DNA from 2 places in the Enterobacter cloacae complex sp. HYC003_NIDB genome. Region 2 is predicted to be linked to the other one. Evidence: predicted binding sites of a transcription regulator. Region 2 holds the regulator's gene; the other holds the start of a gene.
The links. Region 2 encodes CRP, which controls carbon source genes, mostly activating them, when cyclic AMP is high. Its sites were predicted from a motif close to ATGTGANNNNNNTCACAT; they were not measured.
Positions count from the first base shown of each region.

Region 1: a site for CRP is predicted at 3,157-3,174, ahead of O1722_RS00770 (PTS mannitol transporter subunit IICBA). Genes of this name have one in related genera too.

Region 1 covers NZ_CP114220.1:166,879-174,281, forward strand. The annotation lists gene mtlD (mannitol-1-phosphate 5-dehydrogenase) at 1-1,006, opposite strand, end outside; gene O1722_RS00770 (PTS mannitol transporter subunit IICBA) at 1,108-3,015, opposite strand; gene O1722_RS00775 (DUF3302 domain-containing protein) at 3,679-4,035, shown strand; gene O1722_RS00780 (HlyD family secretion protein) at 4,038-5,174, shown strand; gene O1722_RS00785 (glutathione S-transferase) at 5,264-5,872, shown strand; gene selA (L-seryl-tRNA(Sec) selenium transferase) at 5,975-7,360, shown strand; gene selB (selenocysteine-specific translation elongation factor) at 7,357-7,403, shown strand, end outside.
Region 2 covers NZ_CP114220.1:400,689-408,091, reverse strand. The annotation lists gene O1722_RS01825 (phosphoribulokinase) at 1-733, shown strand, start outside; gene O1722_RS01820 (OsmC family protein) at 820-1,224, opposite strand; gene crp (cAMP-activated global transcriptional regulator CRP) at 1,535-2,167, shown strand; gene O1722_RS01810 (YccS/YhfK family putative transporter) at 2,225-4,312, shown strand; gene argD (bifunctional acetylornithine/succinyldiaminopimelate transaminase) at 4,309-5,529, opposite strand; gene pabA (aminodeoxychorismate synthase component 2) at 5,617-6,180, opposite strand; gene O1722_RS01795 (putative adenosine monophosphate-protein transferase Fic) at 6,211-6,795, opposite strand; gene ppiA (peptidylprolyl isomerase A) at 6,901-7,403, opposite strand, start outside.

The sequences.
Region 1 (7,403 bases), 230 kb from region 2:
TGCGGTAGTGCATGGCGGCAGCGATGCCCTTCACCAGGTTTGCGTGCGGCAGGCCGTATTCCAGCGTGCCCAGCAGCGGTTTAATCAGGCGGTCGCCCGCGCTCAGTTTACGCAGCGGCTGACGACCCACGCGCTCAACGTCATCTTTCAGATACGGGTTTTCAAAACGACCGAGGATTTTCTGGATGTATGCCGCGTGTTTATCAGCATCAAAACCGTAGCGTTTGATCAGCACCGCGCCGCTCTCTTCCATTGCCCCTTTGACCACCGCACGGATGTTCTCATCGAGGATCGCGTCACGAATCGTCTGATGACCGGCCAATTTTCCGAGGTACGCGGTTATAGCATGCCCGGTGTTCAGCGTGAAGAGTTTACGTTCGACAAATGCCATCAGGTTATCGGTTAATTCCATTCCCGGAATGGTCGGCAGCGCGCCCTTAAACTGGGTTTTATCAACGATCCACTCGCTGAAGGTTTCCACGGTCACTTCCAGCGGATCGTTGGTGGCGGATGCTGAAGGTGGAACGATGCGATCCACGGCGGAATCCACAAAACCTACGTGCGCTTCAACCCAGGCTTTATCTTCGTCTGCGACGGCCGCAAGAACGTGGCCTTTCAGCTGCGTGGTGCCGCGCACCATGTTTTCACAGGCGATGATGTTCAGCGGCGTTTCAACGCCCTGTGCTTTACGCTTCGCCAGGCCTTTCGCGACCGCCGGGGCGATACGCTCAAGCACCACCGGACCCACGGCGGTGGTGACCAGATCAACGCTCGCGATGAGGTCAATCACGTCGTCGCCAATGCTGCTTACCGCGTTGACGCCAGAGACCGTTTCAACCTGTTCGTTTTCACCCACCACGTGAACCTGATAGCTATGACGGGCATTCAGGGCATCCAGAACCACCTGATTCACATCGGCGAATGTCAGGGTAATGCCCGCGTCTGCCAGCAGTTTACCGATAAAGCCACGACCAATATTACCTGCGCCAAAATGTAATGCTTTCATAGTGTTAACCTTCATCAATGTTTTTACCCGAGAGGGCTGGGGTGAGGAACGTTTTCCCCTCACCCTAGCCCTCTCCCCGGGGGGAGAGGGAAGAGGCGCTGTTACTTGTTCAGCAGGGCCAGAACTTCTTCAACGCTGGTGGTGTTGGCCAGACGCTCAATAACCGTTTCGTCATCCAGCGCATTGGTCAGGCTGGTAATCACCTGGATATGCTCGTTGTTGCGAGCGGCGATACCAATCACCAGACGGGCGATGTCGTCCTCTTCTTCACCGAAGCGCACGCCATCAGGATACTGACAGAACACCACGCCGGTTTTCAGCACGCGGTCTTTGGCTTCCACCGTACCGTGCGGAACCGCGATGGATTCACCCAGGTAGGTTGGGGTCAGCTTTTCGCGTTCCAGCATCGCCTCAACGTACTCAGGCTGAACGTAGCCGCCTTTCACCAGCTGCTCACCGGCGAAGCGAATGGCCTCTTCTTTATTGGTCGCCGTGCGGCCAAGGAAGATGTTTTCAGCGCCCAGTTTGAACAGATGCGCGTTGCTCTCGTCGAAGCTGTCTTGCAGGCTGGTACGCACTTTCACTTCGTTATCTTCATGGCGCTGCGCCGCCACCAGGCGTTCGGTCAGGCTGGCGTACAGGCCGCTGTCGAGGAAGTTGGTCAGGGAAATGTGCTGCGCCTGCGGTACCTGACGCATAGCGCGTTCGGTCAGATCGCGGTGCGTGATCACCAGGTCAACGTCCGGCGGCAGGCTGTTAATCGCGCTGTTGGTGACGGAGATGTTGGTCAGACCCGCATCCTGCACTTTCTTCCGCAGTACGCCCGCACCCATTGCGCTGGAGCCCATACCGGCATCACAAGCCACGATGATTTTACGCACGTGGCTCAGGTCGTTAGAGACATCTCCCGCCGCCAGCGGCGTTGCGCCTTTGGATTCGGCTTTCATGTCATGCATACGACGGGTTGCCGCTTCGATATCGTCGTCTTCTTTCACCTTGCTGGTTTTCAGCAGGATAGCGGAGGCCACGAAGGAGACCGCCATGGCCGCACAGATCGCCGCGATGTTCGCGAAGTAGGCGCCTTTCGGGGTCATCGCCAGCACCGCCAGGATAGAGCCTGGAGAAGCAGGAGACACCAGACCACCGCCCAGTACGCTCAGGGTGAACACGCCGGTCATACCGCCAAGGATAACGGCCAGGATCAGACGTGGGTTCATCAGCACATACGGGAAGTAAATTTCGTGAATACCGCCCAGGAAGTGAATGATCGCCGCGCCGCCAGCAGACTGTTTCGCGCTACCGCGACCAAAGAACATGTACGCCAGCAGAACGCCCATACCTGGACCCGGGTTCGCTTCAATCAGGAAGAAGATGGACTTGCCGAGATCGTGTGACTGCTGAATACCCAGCGGTGAGAAGATACCGTGGTTGATGGCGTTGTTCAGGAACAGGATTTTCGCTGGTTCAACAAAGATAGACGCCAGCGGCAGCATGTCGTGCGCCACCATGAAGTTAACGCCCGCCGCCAGCAGCTTGGACAGCACTTCAACCGCCGGGCCAATGCCGAGGAACGCCAGAATCGCGAGGATCATCCCGATGATGCCCGCAGAGAAGTTGTTCACCAGCATTTCGAAGCCGGATTTGATCTTGCCATCAACCCAGACGTCAAATTTCTTGATCGCCCAGCCGCCCAGAGGACCGGCAATCATCGCACCGAGGAACATCGGCATATCCGCACCGACGATCACCCCCATGGTTGTGATGGCACCCACGACGCCACCGCGGTCACCGCCCACCAGACGACCACCGGTATAACCGATGAGCAGTGGCAGGAGATAGGTAATCATTGGGCCAACAAGTTTTGCCAGCGTTTCGTTAGGCAACCACCCTGTCGGAATAAATAATGCGGTGATAATACCCCACGCGATAAACGCGCCGATATTTGGCATCACCATGTTGCTGAGGAAACGACCAAAGCTTTGCACTTTGATCTTGAAATCGGATGACATAAAACACCCCTTCTTATGTTTACGCTTAGGCTTGTGGCCCGAGGTTTATCGTTAATGTGCGGCGGCAGAGGTAGCCGGGCCCTGTTCTGATGCTGTGAAATCTGGCACTGAATCGTTCAACTGTCCAGACAGTGAAATTTTGTGTGATCTGAATCACATGAATGTAGGGGGTGAGGATATTAATGAAGTGATCATGATCACAAAATGAGTGTGTAAAAAAAATACATCGCTCAAAGTTACGCCAAAATGGGCGGTGTTTTGTGATTTATATCACAATGTTAAGTTGGCCGTTTGTTTCCAAATTGTGATTTGATTCACAAAATATTTTTATTCCGATTCGTCCCGCTGCGAGCGCAGCCATTTTCTGCTCGCAATAGCGTGGCGCACTGTAAAAAAGCAACATTAATAGCTAAGCCGAATGCGTCATAATGTTGTATGGCGAAAAGCGAAAACCTGGATTACGCTCATATCGTAAGAGTGAATATATTATTATCCGGGTTATATTTTGACACGTTTATAAACTTGCATGCAGTTATTATAAAAAAGGATACTCCCCGGCTCTGAAATAATAGTCGCCGCCTGTTTGTTTAAAAATAAATTAATTAACAGGTTGCGTGCCAATTTATTCATTTAATGAGTTGATATTATGTAAGCGAGGAGACTATGTTTCTCAACTATTTCGCGCTGGGCGTATTAATTTTCGTGTTCCTGGTTCTGTTCTACGGGATCATTGCCATTCATGATATTCCTTACAATATGGCGAAAAAGCGTAATCACCCCCATGCGGATGCTATCCATACGGCAGGCTGGATCAGCCTGTTTACGCTCCATGCCATCTGGCCCTTCCTGTGGATTTGGGCCACGCTATACCGTGAAGATCGCGGCTGGGGTATGCAAAACCACATGCAGCCGTCAGACCGACCTTCTGATGTTGAAGCGCTTGCGAGACGCGTCACCGAGCTTGAGCAAAAGCTCGCCGCCGTGCAGCCCGTGGCCGATAAAAACGCGCTGGAGCGATAGTCATGGATCTGTTGATTATTCTGACCTATGTGGCCTTTGCCTGGGCTATTTTCAAAATATTCCGTATTCCGGTAAACCAGTGGACGCTTGCCACCACGTCATTAGGCGGGATATTTATTGTAGCGGGGCTAATCCTGTTAATGAACTATAACCATCCCTACACCTTTACGGCGCAAAAAGCGGTTATTTCAATCCCAATTACGCCACAGGTCACCGGTGTGGTCAGTGAAGTGACCCATAAAAATAATCAGCTCATTAAAAAGGGCGAAATGTTATTTAAACTCGATCCGGGTAAGTATCAGGCGCGCGTCGACAGGTTGAAAGCCGATCTGGTCACCGCCACACACAATATTGACGTACTGAAAGCCCAGCTCTCTGAAGCGCAGGCCAACACGACCCGCGTTTCTGCTGAACGTGACCGGCTGTATAAAGATTATCAGCGCTATGTCAAAGGCAGCCGGGCGAAGGTCAATCCGTTCTCTGAAAGCGATATTGATAACGCACGGCAGAACTATCTGGCGCAGGATGCGCTGGTAAAAGGCTCGGTTGCTGAACAGACTCAGATCCAGAGTCAGTTAGACAGTATGGTCAACGGCGAGCAGTCGCAAATTGCTTCTCTTCGGGCGCAGCTGGCCGAGGCCACCTATAACCTGGAACAGACGGTGGTCCGCGCGCCAGGCAACGGCTACGTCACGCAGGTCCTTATCCGCCCGGGAACCTACGCCGCCGCGCTGCCGCTGCGTCCGGTGATGGTGTTTATTCCTGAGCAGAAACGCCAGATTATCGCTCAGTTTCGCCAGAACTCATTACTGCGTCTAAAGCCTGGCGACGAAGCGGAAGTGGTGTTCAACGCGCTGCCGGGCCAGGTGTTTTCCGGTAAACTCACCAGCATCCTGCCGGTAGTGCCGGGAGGAACCTATCAGGCACAGGGGGCGTTACAGTCGCTGACGGTGGCGCCGGGAACGGACGGAGTGCAGGCGCTTATCGAACTGGAACCGAACGCGGATGTTGATGCGCTGCCTGACGGCATCTATGCCCAGGTCGCCGTCTATTCCGACCACTTTGCCCACGTCTCGGTGATGCGTAAAGTGCTGCTGCGTATGACCAGCTGGATGCACTATCTTTACCTCGACCACTAAGCGTTTGAGGGCAGGAATGCGATACGCATACCTGCCTTTTTCCACGGCTTGATCCATACTGACCTCTTTATGGGCATTAAGGATAAGCAATGAAACTCATCGGCAGTTATACCAGTCCTTTCGTGCGTAAGATTTCGATTCTCCTGCTGGAGAAAGGGATTGAATTTGAATTCGTGAATGAACAGCCCTACAACGCAGAGAACGGCGTTGCGCAGTACAACCCGCTGGGGAAAGTCCCGGCGCTGGTAACGGACGAGGGCGACTACTGGTTTGATTCCCCGATCATTGCGGAGTACATCGAGCTGCTTGGCGTTGCGCCAGCCATGCTGCCGGCGGATCCAAAAGCAGCGCTGGCGATGAAGCAAATTGAAGCCCTGGCGGATGGCATTATGGATGCGGCATTGACGTCCGTACGCGAGCAGGCAAGGCCCGCCGCCCAGCAGTCAGAAAATGAGCTGCTACGCCAGCGCGAAAAAATCAGCCGCAGCCTGGATATGTGCGAACAGCTGATCCGCGACGGGAAAATTCAGAGCGATAGCCTGAATCTGGCGACGATCGCCATCGCCTGCGCCATTGGCTACCTCAATTTCCGCCGCGTCTCGCCGGGCTGGTGCGTGGATCGTCCGCTGCTGGTCAAACTGGCGGAGACGCTCTTCCAGCGCGAAAGTTTTGCCCGGACTGAACCGCCAAAGGCTTGATGCGGGTTATAACACTTCCTGGCGGGAGGCGGTACAATCCCCCACATGTTAACTCCCTCTCCCGTCGGGAGGGGGGAAGATATTTACTCGCCAGGCGCATTCATGACTACTCATCATTCCCTCTACAGCCAGATCCCCGCTACCGATCGTCTGCTTCGTGACCCGCGCATCACTGCGGTGCTGGAGCAGTTTGGCCATACTGCAACGGTCGACATGCTACGCCAGCTTCAGGACGATGCGCGTCGCCATATTCAGGCTGAGAACGCGCTACCCGGCTGGTGCGAGGCGTGGGAGCAGGAAGTTGAACGCAGGCTGAGCAAGCACGGGCAAAGCGCGTTGCGCCCGGTTATTAACCTGACGGGCACGGTTCTGCACACCAATCTGGGCCGGGCACAGCAGGCAGAAGAGGCAACAGAGGCCGTCACCCGTGCCATGCGCTCGCCGGTGACGCTGGAGTACGATCTGGACGGCGCCGGGCGTGGGCATCGCGATCGCGCACTGGCGGATCTTCTCTGCCAGATCACCGGCGCGGAAGATGCCTGCATTGTGAATAACAACGCGGCGGCGGTGCTGTTAATGCTGGCGGCCACCGCGAGCGGAAAAGAGGTTGTCGTCTCTCGCGGCGAGCTGGTGGAGATCGGCGGGGCGTTTCGTATTCCGGACGTCATGCGCCAGGCGGGCTGCACGCTGCATGAAGTGGGCACAACTAACCGTACCCATGCAAAAGATTATCGCGCGGCGGTGAATGAAAACACCGCCCTGCTGATGAAAGTGCATACCAGCAATTACCACATTGAGGGTTTCACCAAAACGGTGGAAGAGGCCGAACTGGCCGCCATTGGGCGCGAGCTAAACGTGCCGGTGATTGCCGATCTCGGCAGCGGGTCGCTGGTGGATATGCGCCAGTACGGTCTGCCGAAAGAGCCCATGGTGCAGGAAATGGTTGCCGCGGGCGTAAGCCTGGTCAGTTTCTCCGGTGATAAATTGCTGGGCGGGCCGCAGGCGGGGATTATCGTCGGCAGGCGCGAGCTGATTGCGCAGCTACAGCAGCACCCGCTGAAGCGCGCCCTGCGTGCCGATAAAATGACGCTGGCCGCGCTGGAAGCCACGCTGCGGCTCTATCTCCACCCGGAGAAACTGGCTGACCGCCTGCCCACGTTGCGTTTGCTGAGCCGTGATGCGGCCTCCATTCGCGCGCAGGCGGAAGCGCTACTGCCGCAGGTTGCTCCTCATTACCCTGAGTTTGACGTTCGTATCGAGCCTTGCCTGTCGCAAATTGGCAGCGGCTCGCTGCCGGTGGACAGGTTACCGAGCGAAGCGCTGACGTTCACCCCGCGCGACGGACGCGGAAGCCAGCTTGAGGCGCTGTCGGCGCGCTGGCGCGCATTACCGACGCCGGTGATTGGCCGGATCGGTGAGGGTCGCATGTGGCTGGATTTACGCTGTCTGGAAGATGAAGTGCGGTTTCTGGAGATGATGTTGAAATGATTATTGCCACCGCCGGTCATGTTGACCACGGCAAAACCACGTT
Region 2 (7,403 bases):
CTACACGCGCCCGGAGATGGATATGGCCATCCGCAAGGCGCGCGATCTGGGTAAACACATCAGCTACTTCGGCCCGGAGGCGAATGACTTCGGCCTGCTGGAGCAAACCTTCCGTGAATACGGGCAAAGCGGTACCGGGCAGTCCCGCAAGTATCTCCACACCTACGATGAAGCCGTGCCCTGGAACCAGGTCCCCGGCACGTTCACGCCCTGGCAGCCGCTGCCGGAACCGACTGACGTGCTGTTTTACGAAGGATTGCACGGCGGCGTGGTGACGCCTCAGCACGATGTGGCGCGCCACGTGGATTTGCTGGTGGGGGTGGTGCCGATTGTTAACCTTGAGTGGATCCAGAAGCTGACGCGTGACATGAGCGAGCGCGGCCATTCGCGAGAGGCGGTCATGGACTCGGTGGTGCGCTCCATGGAAGATTACATCAACTTCCTGACGCCGCAGTTCTCCCGAACCCACATTAACTTCCAGCGCGTCCCCACCGTGGACACCTCCAACCCGTTCGCTGCAAAAAGCATCCCTTCCCTGGACGAGAGCTTTGTGGTGATCCACTTCCGCAACCTGGAAGGCATTGATTACCCCTGGCTGCTGGCGATGCTACAGGGTTCGTTTATTTCGCACATGAATACGTTAGTGGTACCGGGCGGAAAAATGGGGCTGGCAATGGAGCTGATCATGACACCGCTGGTGCAGCGGCTGATGGAAGGAAAGCAGATCGCGTGAATTGTTTTGCCCGGTGGCGCTGCGCTTACCGGGCCTACGGGCGTGCTTTTGTAGGGCGGGTCAGCGAAGCGCCACCCGCCAAAAAATTAAGCCGCGATCACTTCATAAGAATGGGTGATTTTTACCGCTTTCTCCAGCATTAGCGCCACAGAGCAGTATTTCTCCGCAGACAGGTCAACCGCACGCGAGACCGCCGCATCCTTCAGTTCTTTGCCGGTGACGATAAAGTGCAGATTAATATGCGTAAACAGGCGTGGCGCCTCTTCGCGACGTTCTGACGTCAGCTTCACTTCACAATCGGTCACGTCATGACGGCCTTTTTGCAGGATCGACACCACGTCGATCGCGCTGCATCCGCCCGCCGCCATCAGCACCATTTCCATCGGGCTTGGCGCTTTATCGCCGGAGTTGCCATCCATCAAAACCTGGTGCCCGGAAGCAGACTCGCCCAGGAACGTTAACCCTTCAACCCATTTCACACGCGCTTGCATATTCACTCACTCCAACGTTGCATTTTTTATGACAGATTACGTGTACGTTACATTTCTCGCAACGGAAGGCGACCTGCGTCATGCTGAAGCGAGACACCAGGAGACACGCGGCGAAAGCTATGCTAAAACACTCTGGATGCTACAGTAATACATTGACGTTACACATGTATGCAGAGGACATCAAACTTTACTGGCTGCGAAACGTTACGACAGCCGACTTCCCAGGTATGGGTAAGAATTCGATTGCAACCCCAGAGTCCGGATGCATCTTATGACTCTGGTGACAGCTTATAACAGAGGATAACAGCGCATGGTGCTTGGCAAACCGCAAACAGACCCGACTCTCGAATGGTTCTTGTCTCATTGCCACATTCATAAGTACCCATCAAAGAGCACGCTGATTCACCAGGGTGAAAAAGCGGAAACGTTGTATTACATCGTTAAAGGCTCGGTGGCCGTGCTGATCAAAGATGAAGAAGGGAAAGAGATGATCCTTTCTTATCTGAACCAGGGCGATTTTATCGGTGAACTGGGCCTGTTTGAAGAAGGCCAGGAACGTAGCGCCTGGGTTCGTGCAAAAACAGCATGTGAAGTGGCTGAAATTTCTTACAAGAAATTCCGTCAGCTGATTCAGGTCAACCCTGACATCCTGATGCGTCTTTCTTCCCAGATGGCACGCCGTCTGCAAGTGACCTCTGAGAAGGTGGGTAACCTCGCCTTCCTGGACGTGACCGGTCGTATCGCGCAGACGCTGTTGAACCTGGCGAAACAGCCAGACGCCATGACCCACCCTGACGGTATGCAAATTAAAATTACCCGTCAGGAAATCGGTCAGATCGTCGGCTGCTCCCGTGAAACAGTGGGCCGTATCCTGAAGATGCTGGAAGACCAGAACCTGATCTCTGCCCACGGTAAAACTATCGTGGTCTACGGAACCCGTTAATTTCGGTCAAACGGCGTGCCGCCGCAGGGTGGCACGCCGTTTTTGTCTCTACTCCTCATGTGGCGCAGGCTGATCTATCACCCGGAAGTTAACTACGCACTACGACAAACGCTGGTGTTGTGTCTTCCCGTGGCCGTGGGCCTGATCCTCGGACATCTTCAGCAAGGCCTGCTGTTTTCCCTCGTGCCCGCCTGCTGCAACATTGCCGGTCTGGATACACCGCATAAACGCTTTTTTAAACGTCTGATTATTGGCGGCAGCCTGTTTGCCGGCTGTAGCCTTGCCGTACAACTCTTACTGGCCCGCGACATTCCTCTGCCGTTGATCCTGACCGTGCTGGCGATGACGCTCGGCGTCACCGCCGAAATCAGCTCGCTGCACGCCCGGCTGCTTCCCGCGTCGCTGATTGCCGCCATCTTCACCTTAAGCCTTGCGGGCAATATGCCGGTGTGGGAGCCATTGCTGATCTACGCCCTCGGCACGCTGTGGTACGGGCTGTTTAACTGGTTCTGGTTCTGGCTGTGGCGGGAACAGCCGCTGCGCGAATCCCTGAGCCTGCTCTACGTGCAGCTTGCTGAATACTGCGAAGCAAAATACACCCTGCTCACTCAACATACCGACCCGGAAAAATCCCTGCCGCCGCTGCTGGCGCGCCAGCAAAAAGTGGTGGATCTGATCAGCCAGTGCTATCAGCAGTTGCACATGCTTGCCGCCAACAAAAATCATGAATACAAGCGGCTGCTGCGAACCTTCCAGGTCGGGCTGGATTTGCAGGAGCATATCTCCGTCAGCCTTCATAATCCGGAAGAGGTGCAAAAGCTGGTGGAGCGCAGCCATGCGGAAGCGGTGATCCGCTGGAACGCGCAGACCGTCGCGGCCCGCCTGCGGGTGCTGGCTGACGATATCCTCTATCACCGCTACCCGACGCGCTTTAACATGGACAAACAGCTCGGCGCGCTGGAAAAGATTGCGCGTCAGCACGCGGATAACCCGGTCGGGCAATTTGCTGCCTGGCATTTCAGCCGCATCGCCCGGGTGTTACGCACCCAGCGCCCGCTTTATGCCCGGGACCTGATGGCCGATAAGCAAAAACGGCTGCCGCTGCTGCCCGCGCTCAAAAGCTATCTATCACTGAAATCTTCCGCCCTGCGCAATGCCGCGCGGATCAGTGTGATGCTGAGCATCGCCAGCCTGATGGGAATGGCCCTGCACCTGCCGAAACCCTACTGGATCTTAATGACCGTGCTGTTTGTCACCCAGAACGGCTATGGCGCCACGCGGGTGCGCATTCTGCATCGGGCGGGCGGTACGATGGCGGGGCTGATTATCGCGGGCGTGACGCTGCACTTCCACGTGCCGGAAGGCTATACCCTGGCCGGTATGCTGGCAATCACGCTGGTGAGCTACCTGATCATCCGCAAAAACTACGGCTGGGCGATGGTGGGCTTTACGGTGACGGCGGTGTATACCCTGCAACTGCTCACGCTTAACGGGGAACAGTTTATTATTGCCCGGCTGGTCGATACGCTAATTGGCTGCCTGATCGCCTTTGGCGGCATGGTCTGGCTGTGGCCGCAGTGGCAAAGCGGGCTGCTCAGGCAGAACGCCCACGACGCGCTCGAAGCTGACCAGCAGGCCATTCGTCTTATTCTGAGCGATGACCCGCAGCCCTCTCCGCTGGCCTACGAGCGCATGAAGGTCAACCAGGCGCATAACGCCCTGTTCAACTCCCTTAACCAGGCCATGCAGGAGCCGGGCTTTAACGCGCACTATCTGGCTGACATGAAGCTGTGGGTCACGCACAGCCAGTTTATCGTCGAGCACATCAATGCCATGACGACGCTGGCGCGGGAGCACACGATGCTGACGACGGATCTGGCGCAGCGCTATTTGCAGTCGTGTGAAATTGCGTTGCAGCGCTGTCAGCAGCGTCTGGAGTATGACGCGCCGGGCGAGTCAGGGGATTCGAACATTCTGGAAGCGCCGGAGACGCTGACCCACGGGCCGATGAGCACCCTTGAGCAGCATTTACAGCGCGTTCTCGGGCACCTGAACACCATGCACACCATTTCGTCGGTGGCATGGCGTCAGCGCCCGCATCACGGGATTTGGTTAACGCGCCGGTTAAAACGAACCGCGTATTAGCCGCTGACGATCTTCGCGACCGCCGCGGCAAAACGGGTTAATCCGTCTTCGATGTCTTTGTCTTCCACCACCAGCGATGGCGCAAAGCGCATCACGTCCGGCCCGGCGTTGAGCACCATGACGCCTTCGTGCGCGGCGGCGTGCAGGAAATCGCGCGCGCGGCCTTTGTACTGCGGCTTCAGTTCGGCGCCGATCAGCAGCCCCATCCCGCGGATGTCGCTGAAGACATCAAACTGTTGGTCAATCTGCTGGAGATGTTTCACAAACAGGTCGCGTTTCGCATTCACGCCATTCAGGACGTCCGGCGTATTAATGATGTCGAACGCCGCACCCGCCACGGCGCACGCCAGCGGATTACCGCCGTAGGTGGAGCCGTGTGAGCCCACATGAAATGCGGAAGCGATATCCTGGGTGGTGAGCACCGCACTGACCGGGAAACCGCCGCCGAGCGCTTTCGCGCTGGTCAGAATATCCGGCGTTACGCCGTAGTGCATATAAGCAAACAGGTCTCCGGTACGCCCCATCCCACACTGCACTTCATCAAACACCAGCAGCGCCTGGTGCTCGTCGCACAGCTCGCGCAGCCCTTGCAGAAATTCCGGGGTGGCCGCCGTGACGCCGCCTTCCCCCTGAATGGGCTCGACCACCACGGCACAGGTGTGATCGTCCATCACCGCTTTAACGGCGTGGAGATCGTTAAACGGCACGTGGATGATATCCGCAGGTTTCGGACCAAAGCCGTCGGAATACTTCGGCTGGCCGCCAACGGAAACGGTAAAGAAGGAGCGTCCGTGGAAGGCGTTATGGAAGGCGATGATTTTGGTTTTGTACGGGCTATGACGCGTGGTTGCGTAGTAGCGCGCCAGCTTAAAGGCGGTTTCGTTGGCTTCGGTGCCGGAGTTCATAAACAGCACGCGTTCGGCGAAGGTGGCATCGATGATCTTACGCCCCAGACGCAGCGCCGGTTCGTTGGTGAACACGTTGCTCGTGTGCCACAGCGTTTCGCCCTGCGTTTTCAGCGCGTCCACCAGCGCAGGATGGCAATGGCCCAGCGCCGTCACCGCAATACCGCCTGCGAAATCAACATACTCGTTGCCCTGCTGATCCCAGACGCGGCTGCCTCTCCCTTTCACCGGGATAAACTCAGCCGGTGCATAAATCGGCAGGATCACTTCATCGAATGTCGCGCGGGTAATTGCTGGTTGTTCAGTTGCCATGTCATGACCATCCATTTTTATGTCACATTGATTGTGAAAATATAATCACAAAATATGCATAAAAAATCACAACAAGGCAACAGATATTCAGCGATTAAGGAAATTGGCCAGCAGCGCGTGCCCCTGTTCGCTGAGAATGCTTTCCGGGTGGAACTGCACGCCTTCCAGATCGTACTCACGGTGACGAATGCCCATGATCTCCTGCGTCTCGCTCCAGGCGGTGACCTCAAAGCAGGCCGGCAGGGTCGGCGGATCAATGATCAGAGAATGGTAGCGCGTCACGGTTAACGGATTGTTTAGCCCCAGAAATACGCCGGTACCGGTGTGCGTGACCGGAGAGGTTTTGCCGTGCATGACTTTCGCGGCACGGACAATGGAGGCGCCAAAGACCTGCGCAATGGCCTGATGACCCAGGCAGACGCCCAGAATCGGCAGTTTGCCCGCATAATGGCGGATCGCCTCCAGCGAGATACCGGACTCCGAAGGGGTACACGGCCCCGGCGAAATCACGATTTTCTGGGGTGCCAGCGCGTCAATGTCAGCCAGCGCGATCTCATCGTTACGGCGGACAACCACCTCTGCCCCCAGCTCACAAAAATACTGGTAAAGGTTCCAGGTAAAGGAATCGTAGTTATCAATCAGCAGAATCATGGCGGCTCCTGAAAAAATGGCCGCCCTATTTTACGCAGATTCCCGCGCTTCGCTCACAACTTTGGCAAAGATGGCGTTCAGGGCTGTCAAATCCCCCATTGCCCCGCTCTGATTGGCGGCTGCCCAGTCGTTCGGGTCGATCCCCTGCCAGTTCAGCACATAGCCCGCATGAATAGCCAGTTGTTCAAAGAAGATCCGCTGGGCCACGCCATTACCGCTCATAAACGGATGTAGCATGTTGATTTCACAGTAGTAATGACTGATTCTGTCTGTAAGCTCTTCTTTCTGAAGGCCCACCAGATATTTATCACTTTCCAGCGAAGCCATCAGCTCATTACCCACTTTCTCGATGTACTCGAAATGGCAAAAAGGAATGTCGCCCTTAGAAATATCGGCGGTGCGCAGCTCGCCCGCGCCTTTCATTTCGTTGCGGAATAAATGGCGGTGAATAAGACACAGATGGGGTAAACCCGGTGCGGAAGGCCCCAGTTCCAGCGTCTCGATATCGGGTTCAGCGGGACCCTTACCTTTTTCAAGGAGGCAGCTGGCCTGAAAATTGACCTTACGTTGTTGCTCCCAGAGACGGGATTTTTGCTTGTCGGTGAGTTTTTTCACTACGCCTCCCTGAATAGTCCGTTTGCCACAAGTATAAGCAGCAAAACGCGCTTTCGCAGGGAGGGTGGAAAGACACGGGCAAGATGTGCCCGTGTGGGGGAACGATTACGGTAGCACTTTCGCGGAGAGAATGACGACTGGCTTAGACGGCACATTCTGGTATGGACCGACATCGTGAGTCTGAACCTGAGAGATCTTATCCGCAACGTCCATGCCTTTCACCACTTTGCCAAACACCGCGTAGCCAAAGTCGCGCTGACCGTGGTCCAGGAAGGCGTTATCAGCCACGTTGAGGAAGAACTGGCTGGTGGCGCTGTCTTTGTCCGCCGTACGCGCCATGGAGATGGTGCCGCGCTTGTTCAGCAGGCCGTTGTCTGCTTCATTTTTGATGGGCGGGTTGGGCTGTTTCTGCTGCATCTGCTCGTTAAAACCGCCACCCTGAATCATAAAGCCCGGGATCACGCGGTGGAACGTGGTGTTGTTATAAAAACCACTGTTCACGTAGTCGAGGAAGTTTTTCACCGAAACAGGGGCTTTCTGGCTATCCAGCTCCAGCTCAATATTCCCCGCAGAGGTAGTCAGCAGGACGTGGGGGTCTCCTTTGGCTG